4 regions of the Nonomuraea sp. CX421 genome follow, and region 3 is predicted to be linked to each of the others. Evidence: predicted binding sites of a transcription regulator. Region 3 holds the regulator's gene; each other region holds the start of a gene.

Region 1 (3,215 bases), on a different contig from region 3:
CCGCCAGGATCTCGCCGTCGCCCCGCCACGCCTCGGCGCAGGCCACCACGCAGATCTCCGCTCGGGTCGCGCTCATCGTGCCGTCCCTTCCTGCTCCTCGTGCCACTGCCGTACGGCCTGCCGGTAGGCGTCCTCGTCACCGGACAGGAAGCGGTCCTCGAAGGCGGCCCACTGCGTCGGGTCGGCCGCCGAGGCGGCGTAGTGCCGCTGGAACGCCTCGTCACGGCCGGAGCCGAGGTCGGTGAAGTGGCCGCCGTCCGGCGTCTCCACCACGCCCGTGACGTGCATGCGGCTGACCAGCAGCGTCTGGGGCGGGCCGCCCAGCTCTCCGGCGGGCACCATCCGCTCACAGGACAGGTAGCAGCGGGAGGCGGCCTTGGCGAACAGGTCGTCCATGTACGGGTCGGGGCCGAGGTAGCGGCCGTTGCCCCGGGTGTCGGCCAGGTCGAGGTGCACGAGCGCCGCGTCCATGGTGAGCGCGGGCACCGCGACCAGCTCCTCCTGGTCCTCGTACGGCGAGCGGACGGTGCGCAGGCCGGGGTTGACCCGCATGACGTCGGAGCCGAGCCCGGCCCGCGTCGGCAGGAACGGCAGCCGGTGCGCCCCGGCCAGCAGGCCGAACATGAACATGCCCTCGTCGTACTCGGTGAACTCGATCGCCCCGCTCTGCCGGGCGGCCCGGAAGTGCGGTTCGAGGGCGACGGAGTCGAGCGTCACGAACGGGGCGACGACCCGGCGGACCTTGCCGGCGGCGCAGAGCAGGCCCACGTCGGGCCCGCCGTACGAGACGAGGGTCAGGTCCTTGAGCGAGGACCGGTGGATCGCCCGGACCAGGGCCATCGGCTTGCGCCGCGAGCCCCAGCCGCCGATCCCGATCGTCATGCCGCTCTCCAGCGAGCCGACGATCTCCTCAACGGACATCACGGCGCCCATCAGCTGCCTCCTTCCGCGACGAAGGCGTCCCGGTGCCGGTCACCGGCGCCCATCAGGTTGAGCTCGTAGGTGAGGCCCTGCTCGAAGCGGTAGCTGCGCTTGACGTCAACGGGGTCGATGCCGTTGAGGGACTCCTTGGCGCGCCGGATCACGTACGGGTCCTTGTCGGCGATCTGGGCGGCCACCTTCAGCGCGGCGTCGCGGAGCCCCTCGCGGGGCGCGAGCTCCAGCACCGAGCCGAACGCGTGCAGCTCGGCCGCCGTGACGTTGCGGCAGGTGTAGACCATGGCGCGCATCAGGTGCTGGGGCACCAGCCGGGCCAGATGGGTGGCCGCGCCGAGCGCGCCCCGCTCGACCTCGGGCAGCCCGAAGTAGGCGTCGTCGGAGGCCACCACGATGTCGGCGTTGCCGGCCAGGCCGACCCCACCGCCCAGGCAGAACCCGTGCACGGCGGCGATCACGGGAACCTCGCACTCGTAGACCGCCGCGAAGGCCGCGTAACACCCCCGGTTGGCCCCGACCAGCGCTTCGAAGCCGCTGGTGGCCTGCATCTCCTTGATATCGACGCCGGCGTTGAAGCCCCGGCCCTCGGCGCGCAGCACGACCACGCGGGTCCCGGGGTCACGTCCGGCCTCTCGTACGGCGTCGGCCAGGTCGAACCAGCCCCGCACGGTCAGCGCGTTGACCGGCGGCACGTCCATCACGACCTCGGCGATGCCCTCGCCGTGGGTGCTGGTGGAGATTCCCATAAGCTACCTTTCGACCTAACATTTGTTAGAAACTAAGCTAGCAGAGCGGCCCGTTTTCCTGAACGCCGCCCGATTTCTCCGTAGAACCGCAAGGAGCCTGAGCATGATCTGCGAGGACCGAGTCGTCATCGTGACCGGCGCCGGGCGCGGCCTCGGCCGCGCGCACGCGCTGGAGTTCGCCCGGCAGGGCGCCCGGGTCGTGGTCAACGACCTGGGGGTGGGCCCCTCCGGTGAGGGCGGGTCGGACGGCCCGGCCCAGACGGTGGCCGAGGAGATCCGCGCGCTGGGCGGCGAGGCGGTGGCCGACCGCTCCGACATCGCCACCGAGGAGGGAGCGCGACTGCTGGTGGCGAGCGCGCTGGAGCACTTCGGGCGGCTCGACACCCTGGTCAACAACGCCGGGTTCGTCCGCGACCGGATGCTGGTCAACCTGTCCGAACAGGAGTGGGACGCGGTGACGCGGGTCCATCTGAAGGGGCACTTCCTGCCGCTGAAGCACGCCGGGCTGCACTGGCGGGCCGAGTCCAAGGCCGGCCGGCCGGTGGACGCCCGCGTGATCAACACCTCTTCCGGGGCCGGTCTGCTGGGCAGCGTCGGGCAGGGCAACTACTCGGCCGCCAAGGCGGGCATCGTGGGGCTCACGCTGGTCGCGGCGGCCGAGCTGGGCCGCTACGGCGTGACCGTCAACGCCATCGCGCCGGCCGCACGCACCCGGATGACCGAGGAGGTCTTCGCGCGGACGATGGCGGCCCCCGAGGAGGGCGTGTTCGACGCCATGGCGCCCGAGAACGTGTCGCCGCTGGTCGTCTGGCTCGGCTCCGCCGAGTCCAAGGACGTGACCGGGCGGGTCTTCGAGGTCGAGGGCGGCCGGATCTGCGTGATGGAGGGCTTCCGTCACGGCCCGGCCACCGACAAGGGCGCGCGCTGGGAGCCGGCCGAGCTGGGCCCCCGGATCGCCGCCCTTCTCGCCGACGCCACCCCGCCGGAGCCCGTCTACGGCGCCTGACCGGTCAGCCTGCGCTCACGTTCTCGCGGGACAGGCGCAGCCCTGTCCAGGCGATGACGACGAGCGCGACGGTGAGCGCGACGGCGAGATGGCCGGTCGCGCCGAAGGCGGAGGCGAACGCGCTCCTGGCCGCCTCGGTGACGGCGACCGCCAGATCGGGCGGAAGGTGCCGAGCCGCGTCCTGGGCGGCCGTGATGCTCTCCCGCGCCGCGGCGGCGCTGCCGGCCGGGAGGGCGTCCGGAAGCAGGTCGCCGACCGTCAGCCGGTACACGACGGTCACGACGCTGCCCGTGCCCGCGATCCCCAGCGCGACGCCGAGCTCCCCGCTGGTCTCCGACAGCGCGGCGGCCGATCCGGTCCGGGCCGGCGGAGCGGAGCCGACGACCAGGTCCGTGGTCAGCACGGTGGTGGGGCTGAGGCCGAGCGCGGCCAGGGCCGCGCCGGAGATGAGCATCCACACCGGCCCGTCCGCGCTGACCTGACTGAGGGTGAGGAACCCCGCGATGGAGACGGCCGCGCCCGCGACG
Region 2 (3,215 bases), on a different contig from region 3:
ACCGCCTCGTCGTCCGGCGGGTCGCCGGCGGGCCGGTCAAGGAGCTGCCCGCGTCGCTCGTGCCGAAGGGGATCGGCACCGACGACCTGCTCCTGTACGTGTCGCCGTCGGGCGACAAGGTGCTGGTCGAGTACCTGGACGACGCCGAGAGGCAGCCCACGAGGGTCGTCACCGTCGCCACCGGCCGGACGGTCGAGCTGCCCGCCCGCGACAGCGTCCGGGGCTTCAGCGCCGACGGCGACGAGGTCCTCGCGACGCGCGGCGCGCGGGACAACACGACCGCGCTGGTCGCCCACCGGCTCGGCGGAGCCTCCATCAGGCGCACGCCGCCGCAGGTCGTGGCCAACGCCGCCACCACCGCCCTGGCGGCCGACGGCAGGACCGTCGCCGTGTTCGTCTCGGGCGACGCCGACCGTGGGAAGCCGCCCCGGCTGCGGCTGTACGACCTGGAGACCGGCGAGCTGTCGGCCGGGGTCGACTTGGCGCTCAAGCCCGACGCCACCCCGTACGTCGCCCGGTGGACCGTCGACGGCCGGCTCGTGGCGACCGTCGTGTCACAGGAGGACGGCGAGCCCGAGAGGGTGCGGGTGCTCACCGTCGACACCGAGACCGGCGACGTCACGCGGACGGACCACTACTCGATCAGCAAGACCGGCTACGAGTCCACGAAGGCGGGGGAGTGACGACCATGAGGATCAGGATCGCGGTGGCCGTCGCGGCCGGGCTGGCCCTGCTGACCGCGCCGGCCCCGGCGCAGGCCGACCCGCACCACGGGCACGCCGGCGTGCGGTACGTCTCCGTCAAGGGGTGCGAGACGAAGGACGCCGGCTCCCGGCCGTGCGGCGCCTGGCGGCTGGTGATGCACGACGGTTCGCGACGCGCCCTGCCCGACGCCCGGACCGTCGCCCTGAAGGCCAATGGCAAGTCGTCGGTCACCGGGGTCGCGCCCATCGCGGTCAGCGGCGACGGTCAGCGGCTGGCCTACATCACCACGTCGGGGCGGCTCGCCGTACGGACTCTCGGCGGCGGCGTGAAGCTGCTGGCCAAGGACGCGCTGCCGCGCGTGGCCCAGTACGAGCTGGCGTTCAAGCTGTCCGACGACGGCGGCCGGCTCGCCGTCCTCGACAACAACATGCGCAAAGGCACCCGCGTCTTCGACACGGCCACCGGCGCCCTGCTCGGCACCCTTCCGGGCACCGAGCGGATGATGGGCTTCAGCGGCGACGGCGGCGAGGTGCTGACCAGTGTGGACGCCGACGAGTCGGTCACCGACCTGGCCGTCTACAGCGACGCCGGCGAGCCGCTGCGGCGTGTCACGCCGCCCCAGGTCGTCGTGTCGACCGGCCCGCAGGCCCTCTCCGCCGACGGCCGGACCGTGGCGAACGTGGTCAGGTCCCGCGAGCCCGAGCTGGTCCTGTACGACATGGAGACCGACGAGGTGGTCGGCCGCACCAGGGTCAGGCTGCCCGCCGGGTCGGTCGAGATGATCGACTGGACCGGTGAGTCGCAGGTGACGCTGCACCTCCTGCGGGAGCGCGAGGGCAAGGCGGACCGGATGACGATCGTCCAGATCGACACCGGCACCGGCACGGTCACGATCAGGGACGGCTACTCGGTGCTGAAGGACAGCTACGTCTTCGCCGCCTGCGGCGGCTGATCTTCGCCCGGCCCGTACGGAGCGCGTGCCGTGCGGGCCGGGCGAGCGGCCCGCCGGCCCGACGCCAGTCGAATGGGTGTTTGAATCGTGGCATAGTATCGGCCATATGAAGGCTGTTTTCCAAGCTTCTCTGCTCGGCCTCGACGAGGACATCGGCCTCGGCCCGCTGGGGGCGACGGTGCGCAGGACGATCCTCGGCCGCGGGGCCTGGATCGACGTCAGGCCCGGCTGGGTGACCGGCGCCGACACGCTGTTCGAGCGGCTGGCGGAGTCGGTGCCGTGGCACGCCGAGCGGCGGCGGATGTACGACCGGGTCGTCGACGTGCCCCGGCTGCTGAAGTTCTACGACGAGGACGAGCCGCTGCCCGACGCCGTGCTCGACGACGCCAGGCGGGCGCTCGACGCCCACTACGGCGACGAGCTGGGCGAGCCGTTCCGCACGGCCGGCCTGTGCTTCTACCGCGACGGCCGCGACAGCGTCGCCTGGCACGGCGACACCCTCGGCCGGGGCGCCGCCGAGGACACCATGGTCGCGATCATCTCGGTCGGCGCGCCGCGTCCGCTGCTGCTCCGGCCGCGCGGCGGCGGCCACTCGATCCGCCACGACCTGGGCCACGGCGACCTCATCGTGATGGGCGGCAGTTGCCAGCGCACCTGGGAGCACGCGGTGCCCAAGACGTCCCGCCCCACCGGGCCACGGATCAGCGTCCAGTTCCGCCCGCGCGGCGTGCGCTGACCCGCGATCCCACGCCCGGACGGGCGCGGGGCTACCATCGGACGGCAGGTCCGCCCGTGAAGGGCGGCGGCGGGCCGTCCGGATCATGGGCGGTTGCCGGATGCGCTAAAGTTGCCGTTCTCAGGAGCGAATGTCCTAGGAGGTGAGACCCATCAACGCCATATCAGGCCGGGTGCTCTCATCTCGCGGCCGCACGGTTCGCCCGTCGTAGGCGACCGGGGGAGAGCGCCCCTTGGCATTCCGAAAGGCTCTCCCGTGTCGGTTCCTCCCCCTCTTCTTCCACCCGCCGCCATCGTCAGCACACTCCGGGCGGCCGGCTGCGTGTTCGCCGAGGACGAGGCCGCGATGCTCGTCTCCGCCGCCCGCACCACCGACGAGCTCGCCGCCATGGTCGAACGACGAGTGGCCGGCCTTCCCCTCGAACACGTCGTCGGCTGGGCGGAGTTCTCCGGCCTCCGGGTGTCCGTCGACCCCGGTGTCTTCGTGCCACGCCGCCGCACCGAGTTCCTCGTCGCCCAGACCCTCACCCTGGCCCGCCGGCTCACCACCCCGGCCCGGGACGGCTCCGCCGGCGCGGGGGCCGTGGTCGTCGATCTCTGCTGCGGGTCCGGGGCGGTGGGCGCCGCGGTGATCGCGGCGCTCGACGAGATCACGCTGCACGCGGTCGACATCGACCCCGTCGCGGTGCGGTGCGCCCGCCGCAACCTCGCCGCCGCCCAGGTGCACGAGGGCGACCTGTACGAGCCGCTGCCCGCCTCGTTGCGCGGGCGCGTCGACGTCCTGGTCGCCAGCGCCCCGTACGTACCGACGGAGGAGATCGGG
Region 3 (3,215 bases):
GCACCCCGCCGCGACGCCTCCCGACCTGCCGCCCCCCACCTGGTCCTCCCGATCCTGACCGTCGCGACCGGATCGGGCCGGGCCGGTGCTTATCCGGCCCGGTTCAGCCGGTTGAGGATCTCGGTGAGGATGGGCTCGGTGGTGGCGAAGTTCAGCCGGACGTGGGTGTCGCCGCCGGGGCCGAACAGGGCGCCGTCGCTCAGCAGGACCTTGGCCTCCTGTTCCAGCACCTTCGCCATGCCGGGCCGCCCGTAGTCGAGCCAGGCCAGGTAGGTGGCCTCCGGGACGCGGTAGCCGACCGTGGGAGGCAGGCGTTCGGCGATGGTCCGGCGGTTACGGTCGAGCAGGGCGAGGGTCTCCCGGAGCCAGGCGTCGCCGTGCCGCCACGCGGCGACCGTCGCCTCCACCCCGAACAGGTTGGCCGACCCGTAGACGAAGGGCGGTTGACCGTCGAGGGCCTCGCGCATCTCCGGTGAGCCGATGTGGGCCACCGAGCAGCGGATCCCGCCGAGGTTGAACGCCTTGGTGGCCGAGGTCAGGGTGACGGTCCGGTCCGGCAGGATGGTGGCGAACGGGATGTGCTCGTACGGGTCGTACACCAGGTCGGCGTGGATCTCGTCGGAGATGACCAGCAGGTCGTGCCGCTCGGCGTGCTCGGCCAGCCGTTCCAGCTCTTCGCGGGTGAAGACACGGCCGGTGGGATTGTGCGGGTTGACCAGCAGCAGCACCCGGCAGCCCGACAGGTCGGGCACCTCGAACCGCCAGGACTCGCCCTCGGGCCGCATCTGGATGGCGTGGAGCGGGCGCTCCATGACAGCCAGGGTGTCGAGGAACGGGTGGTAGGCAGGGGTGTGGACGGCCACGCCGTCACCCGGCCGGGTCCAGACGTGCAGCAGCACCTGGAGCGCCTGGTTGAGATCGTTGTAGCTGCGCACGTGCACGGGGTCGGCTTCCCAGCCGTACCTGGTCGCCATGCGCTCCGCGAACGCCTCGGCCAGCGGGCCGCATTGCTGGCTCAGCAGCCAGGCCGGGTAGCCAAGATCACCTTCGGCCCGGCGCTGTAGCGCTTGGATGACTTCGGGGGCGGTGGGCAAGTCCATGTCGGCCACCCAGGCGGGGATGACTCCTGGTCCGGCTTCGGCCCACTTCAACCCATCATGCTGTGACTTGAGGTCGTAGAGATGGATTTCGTCGCTCACGTGCTCAGTCTAGATCTCCTGGGCGAACCGTCTGAGTGTTCGCCTGCGTGTGCCACTCGCCTCGACCTCCATGAGCAGCTGCCGACCTCAGCTGGACGCGACCGGCTGAACCGGCCGCCTGAAGGGACACGCCGGTGCGGCGCGGGCGATGAGACGCCGCGCGCCGCGGGGAACGGTGGACCGTCAGAGGCGGCGCAGCACCGCGACGACCTTGCCCAGGACGCTGGCCTCGTCACCCGGGATGGGGTCGTAGTTGGAGTTGTGGGGCACCAGCCAGACGTGGCCGTCCTTGCGCTTGAACGTCTTGACCGTGGCCTCACCGTCGATCATGGCGGCCACGATGTCGCCGCTCTCCGCGACCGGCTGCTGGCGTACGACCACCCAGTCGCCGTCGGCGATGGCGGCATCGATCATGGAGTCACCGGCGACCTGCAGGAGGAACAGGGTGCCCTCGCCGACCAACTGCTTGGGGAGGGCGAAGACGTCTTCGACGCTCTCCTCGGCGAGGATCGGACCGCCGGCGGCGATCCGGCCGACCAGCGGCACGTAGGCGGCGGTGGGGCGGCTGACCGGGGACTCCTCGCTGCCGGCATCGGGGTCGACCCAGAGCGCGGGCTCACCGGGCAGTCGCACCTCCAGCGCACGTGGCCGGTGGGGATCGCGCCTCAAGTAGCCCTTGCGCTGCAATGCCGTCAACTGATGCGACACGCTGGACGTGCTCGTCAGCTGCACGGCCTCGCCGATCTCACGCATGGACGGCGGATATCCGCGCTGTTGCACCGAGTCGCGAATCACTTCGAGGATTTTGCGCTGCCTCGGGGTCAGCCCCAAGGAGTCACGCCGCCGCACCGCGAGGTCAGTGACCCCGTTAGCGTCATCCCGCTCGCTCATGCTCTTCCTCCTCGCCCGGTCGCCCGCCTCACCGGCGAACCCTCCGGTCCGTGGTCTCCATGTCGCACACAGCGACCGTATCGCTGTTGAAGATCATCTTCAAACAATTGTTCGAGTCTTCCTCGAAAATGTCGGCAGCGTGGTGTACAACATCGTACGGGAGTTCGATCGACACCGTGTTCGATTCGCCGATCTTTATTTGGCCATTTCCCGGGGCCGCGACGGTGTGGGAGGTCCATCCGTGCGAACCACCAGGATCACAGACCCGAGCCGAGACCAGGTCAAGCAACCGGCCGCCGAAGCCGGCGCCACTCGGGGCCGTCACGGCCGCACAGGCCCCGTACGATGCCCCACGAAACTTCCGGCCCTGGACCGCGTCCTCGCGAAACCTCCGGCCCTGGACCGCCTCGCGAAAGATCCGGCGTCGGACCGTGTCTTCGCGAAACCTTCGACGCTGGACTGCGTCCTCGCGAAAGCTCCGGTCCTGGACCGCCTCGCGAAAGATCCGGCGTCGGACCGTGTCTTCGCGAAATCTCCGGCCCTGGACCATGCCCCTGGGAAATCACTTGCGACACGCCATGCGCCGATCGACATTGCGCGGTCGCTCACTCCCATGGCCGTCTCAAGTCCCCCCGGCATCCCGGGATCGTTCGGCGGGGCCGCGTCGCTGGGTGACGCCGAAGGTCGCCGTGCCGGGGGCGCCGACAGGGTTGACCTTCCGGTGACGGCGACGTTGGCAGTGGTGGCGATAGCGACAGTGATGGTGATGGTGGCGGCGACGGGGACGACGACGGGGGCGGTGGCGGTGGTAACGGTGGTGGCGGTGGGGTCGCTGGCCGTGGTCGCTCGGGTGAGGTCGTTAGTCCCGGTCGAGCGGGGATGCGGAACTGAGGGGTGATGCCGGAGCCGGAGCGGATCGAGCTGGAGTGCGGGGCGAGAAGGGAGGGGAAAGCGTGGTTTCGCATGATGGGCGAAGGGCGGGGCGCAGGTCGACGGGGCCGGGGAGGCCGCAGCTGTGGCTGGTGCCTCCGCCGCGTACGGAGCCAAGGGATGAGGACATCGCGCCATACGGGGGGGAAGGAGCGAATCCTGGAGGTGGGGCCCGTGGAGCGAGGGGGCCTGACG
Region 4 (3,215 bases), on a different contig from region 3:
GCTCGACGTCGACGGCCAGCGCCTTGAGCGGTGAGACGTAGAGCACCCGGGTGCCCGCGCGCTCACCCGGCTCGGCGGGCTCGGCCGCCAGCCGGTCGAGCGACCACAGGAAGGCCGCCAGCGTCTTGCCGGACCCGGTCGGCGCGACCACCAGCGTGTTGTCGCCGCGCGCGATCGACTCCCACGCGCCCTCCTGGGCGGTGGTGGGCGCGGCGAAGGAACTGGCGAACCATCGCCTGGTCACCTGGCTGAACTGGTCGAGCGAGCTCACCTGCCCATAGTGCCTCGCCTCACCGACAGAAAACGCATTGTCCCCGCGTGGAGCGGTTGAGCCGGGGCATCGGCGGACATACAGCGACCGTGGGCATCGACTACGCAGCCATTGGGGCTCGCCGCGAGGACCTCAGGGAGCGCCACGTCTTACCGCGCCGGTCTCTGAGCAGCGGGCGCGGCCTGCACCACTTCGCCCTGATCTCATCAGACATGGAGCGGACGATCCTGTTCTACCAGGAGCTTCTGGAGTTTCCGCTCACGGAGATCTTCGAGAACCGTGACTTCAAGGGTTCCAGCCACTTCTTCTTCGACATCGGCAACGGAAACCTGCTCGCCTTCTTCGACTTCCCGGGGCTCGACCTCGGCCCCTACCAGGAGGTGCTCGGCGGGCTGCACCACCTCGCGATCTCCGTCGACCCCGCCACCTGGGAGCGCCTGCGCGGCAAGCTGGAGATGGCCGGCGTGCCGCACCAGATCGAGAGCGGTGCCTCCATCTACTTCAAGGACCCCGACGGCACCCGGCTGGAGCTGCTCGCCGACCATCTCGGGGAGATGTACGGCTCGCGCGTGATGTGACTGTCGTGACTAGCGCCGCGACGCCCGGCGCGTCCGCGGCCTGCCGTTACGGGGCGTCTGCCTGATGCCCGCGTGTCGCTCGGATCTCTCGGCCTTCTCACTCTGTACGGCCAGCCGCCGCACCAGACGTAACGCACGGCGCCTGAGGCGGTTGGCCTTCACCTTGGCGGACTTGGACGGGGAGGACTTGGGGGTCTTTGCCATGCGCCTGTCCTACCCACGCACCCGGCGGTTCCATACTTGGTTGATGCGCCTGACCGAGTTCTGGAGACGGATGCGGGCCCATTTCGGCGAGACCTACGCCGACTCGTGGGCCCGTGACTACGTGCTGGCCCCGCTGGAAGGCCGCACGGTGACGCAGGCACTGGCCGACGGCGAGAGCGCCAAGACGGTCTGGCGGGCGGTCTGCCAGGTGGAGGACGTCTCACCCAGGCTTCGGTGAGGCCAGCGTCTCCCCGAGCGTGCGGGCCGTGCGCGTGAGATCGTCGACACCGCTCTTCCCGCCCGGCGACCACAGGAAGACCCAGCCGGCTCGTGAGGGTGTCGCGAATATGATCGTCTGACGGCCGCTGCCCGGGTGCCACACCCACAGCATCGGATCGTCTCCGCCCAGCATGCGGCTCACCAGGCCCTGCGCGGGCAGCAGCTCGGCGAGAGCTTCCAGATGGGTGCGTCGTTCCTCGGTGTACGTGTTGGCCACGTCGCCGCCTCCAACCCTCTGCACCAGTCTTCCCAGCTCATGACGCATCACAACACGCTCGTCCGCTCGCGGATGAACGGATGGGCCGTCACGCGCGAGGCGTTCGCGCGCCGGCCCGTACGATCGCGCGGGCCGGGCAGCGTGTTGCCGATGTGATCGAACAGTCGTTCGGCTACGATTGACTCCGCCGGGCCATGGCTTCCCCGGCGATCGCAGGAAAATGTCGGTGGCAGGCCATAGCTTTCACTCGACTGATCGGACCACGACCCTCCAGGGGAGTTCCCATGGCTATCAACGACCGCGAGAAGGCCCTCGAGACCGCCCTCGCCCAGATCGAGCGGCAGTTCGGCAAGGGCTCAGTCATGCGCCTCGGCGACGATGCCCGAGCTCCCATCGAGGTGATCCCCACCGGGGCGATCTCCCTTGACGTCGCACTGGGCATCGGCGGCCTGCCGCGTGGCCGGATCGTCGAGATCTACGGTCCCGAGTCCTCCGGCAAGACCACGGTCGCCCTGCACGCGGTGGCCAACGCCCAGCGGGCCGGCGGCATCGCCGCGTTCATCGACGCCGAGCACGCCCTCGACCCCGAATACGCCAAGAAGCTCGGCGTCGACACCGACGCGCTGCTCGTCTCCCAGCCCGACACGGGCGAGCAGGCGCTCGAGATCGCCGACATGCTGATCAGGTCCGGCGCCGTCGACGTCATCGTCATCGACTCGGTGGCCGCCCTGGTGCCCAAGGCTGAGATCGAGGGCGAGATGGGCGACAGCCACGTCGGCCTCCAGGCGCGCCTGATGTCCCAGGCCCTGCGCAAGGTCGCCGGCGCCCTCAGCAGCACCAGCACCACCGCGATCTTCATCAACCAGCTGCGCGAGAAGATCGGCGTGATGTTCGGCTCGCCCGAGACCACGACCGGCGGCAAGGCGCTCAAGTTCTACGCCTCCGTACGCCTCGACATCCGTCGCATCGAGACCCTCAAGGACGGCACCGAGGCGGTCGGCAACCGCACCAGGGTCAAGGTCGTCAAGAACAAGATGGCCCCGCCCTTCCGGGTCGCCGACTTCGACATCCTCTACGGCGTGGGCGTCTCCCGCGAAGGCGGCCTGATCGACATGGGCGTCGAGCACGGCTTCGTCCGCAAGTCCGGCGCCTGGTACACCTACGAGGGCGACCAGCTCGGCCAGGGCAAGGAGAACGCCCGCAACTTCCTGAAGAACCACCCCGACATGGCCAACGAGATCGAGAAGAAGATCAAGGACAAGCTGGGGGTGGGGCCGCGCCTCGACAAGCCCACCGACGCCCCGGCGCCCGCGCCAGCCGCCGCCGCTCCTTCGGGCCGCGGATCCAAGGCCGCCACGCCGAAGCCCGGTGACGTCTGATCGGTAGCCGCGTGAGTGCCACCGACCCGCCAGAGGCGTCTCGCGACTGGGGCGCCTGGCCTGATGTCCCCACCCCGTCGCGGGGCCGCAAACGCAAGCGCGGCGGCCCCCCTTCCTCCGGATCCCCCGACGACACCGGCCTCGCAGACCACGCCAGTCCCGGTGCTCCCTCTTCATGGCCCGACACCCCACCCACCAACACCCCGCACCACGAGTCCGGACCCAGCGGAGATGGGCATGGCGGAGCCGGTCACGGCAGGTCCGGCCATAACGGAGCCGGTTACGGC

Evidence for each region. The regulator LexA, encoded in region 3, represses DNA repair genes until DNA is damaged. The targets are predictions, from matches to a motif close to TCGAACANNTGTTCGA.
Region 1: a site for LexA is predicted at 1,697-1,712, ahead of AC5L3X_RS22335 (enoyl-CoA hydratase family protein). Genes of this name have one in related genera too.
Region 2: a site for LexA is predicted at 1,726-1,741, ahead of AC5L3X_RS34970 (alpha-ketoglutarate-dependent dioxygenase AlkB). Genes of this name have one in related genera too.
Region 4: a site for LexA is predicted at 1,706-1,721, ahead of recA (recombinase RecA). Genes of this name have one in related genera too.

What each region holds. Positions count from the first base shown of each region.
Region 1 is NZ_JCADBK010000012.1:117,362-120,576, forward strand. It holds gene AC5L3X_RS22325 (CoA-transferase subunit beta) at 1-76, opposite strand, end outside; gene AC5L3X_RS22330 (CoA transferase subunit A) at 73-933, opposite strand; gene AC5L3X_RS22335 (enoyl-CoA hydratase family protein) at 933-1,682, opposite strand; gene AC5L3X_RS22340 (SDR family oxidoreductase) at 1,786-2,688, shown strand; gene AC5L3X_RS22345 (MFS transporter) at 2,693-3,215, opposite strand, start outside.
Region 2 is NZ_JCADBK010000031.1:53,135-56,349, forward strand. It holds gene AC5L3X_RS34960 (TolB-like translocation protein) at 1-683, shown strand, start outside; gene AC5L3X_RS34965 (WD40 repeat domain-containing protein) at 689-1,657, shown strand; gene AC5L3X_RS34970 (alpha-ketoglutarate-dependent dioxygenase AlkB) at 1,764-2,393, shown strand; gene AC5L3X_RS34975 (putative protein N(5)-glutamine methyltransferase) at 2,649-3,215, shown strand, end outside.
Region 3 is NZ_JCADBK010000006.1:73,386-76,600, forward strand. It holds gene AC5L3X_RS13530 (S41 family peptidase) at 1-58, shown strand, start outside; gene AC5L3X_RS13535 (MalY/PatB family protein) at 90-1,199, opposite strand; gene lexA (transcriptional repressor LexA) at 1,383-2,090, opposite strand.
Region 4 is NZ_JCADBK010000005.1:274,751-277,965, forward strand. It holds partial or broken gene AC5L3X_RS12680 (DEAD/DEAH box helicase) at 1-271, opposite strand, end outside; gene AC5L3X_RS12685 (VOC family protein) at 319-849, shown strand; gene AC5L3X_RS12690 (DUF3046 domain-containing protein) at 1,097-1,291, shown strand; gene AC5L3X_RS12695 (hypothetical protein) at 1,274-1,573, opposite strand; gene recA (recombinase RecA) at 1,834-2,928, shown strand; gene recX (recombination regulator RecX) at 2,940-3,215, shown strand, end outside.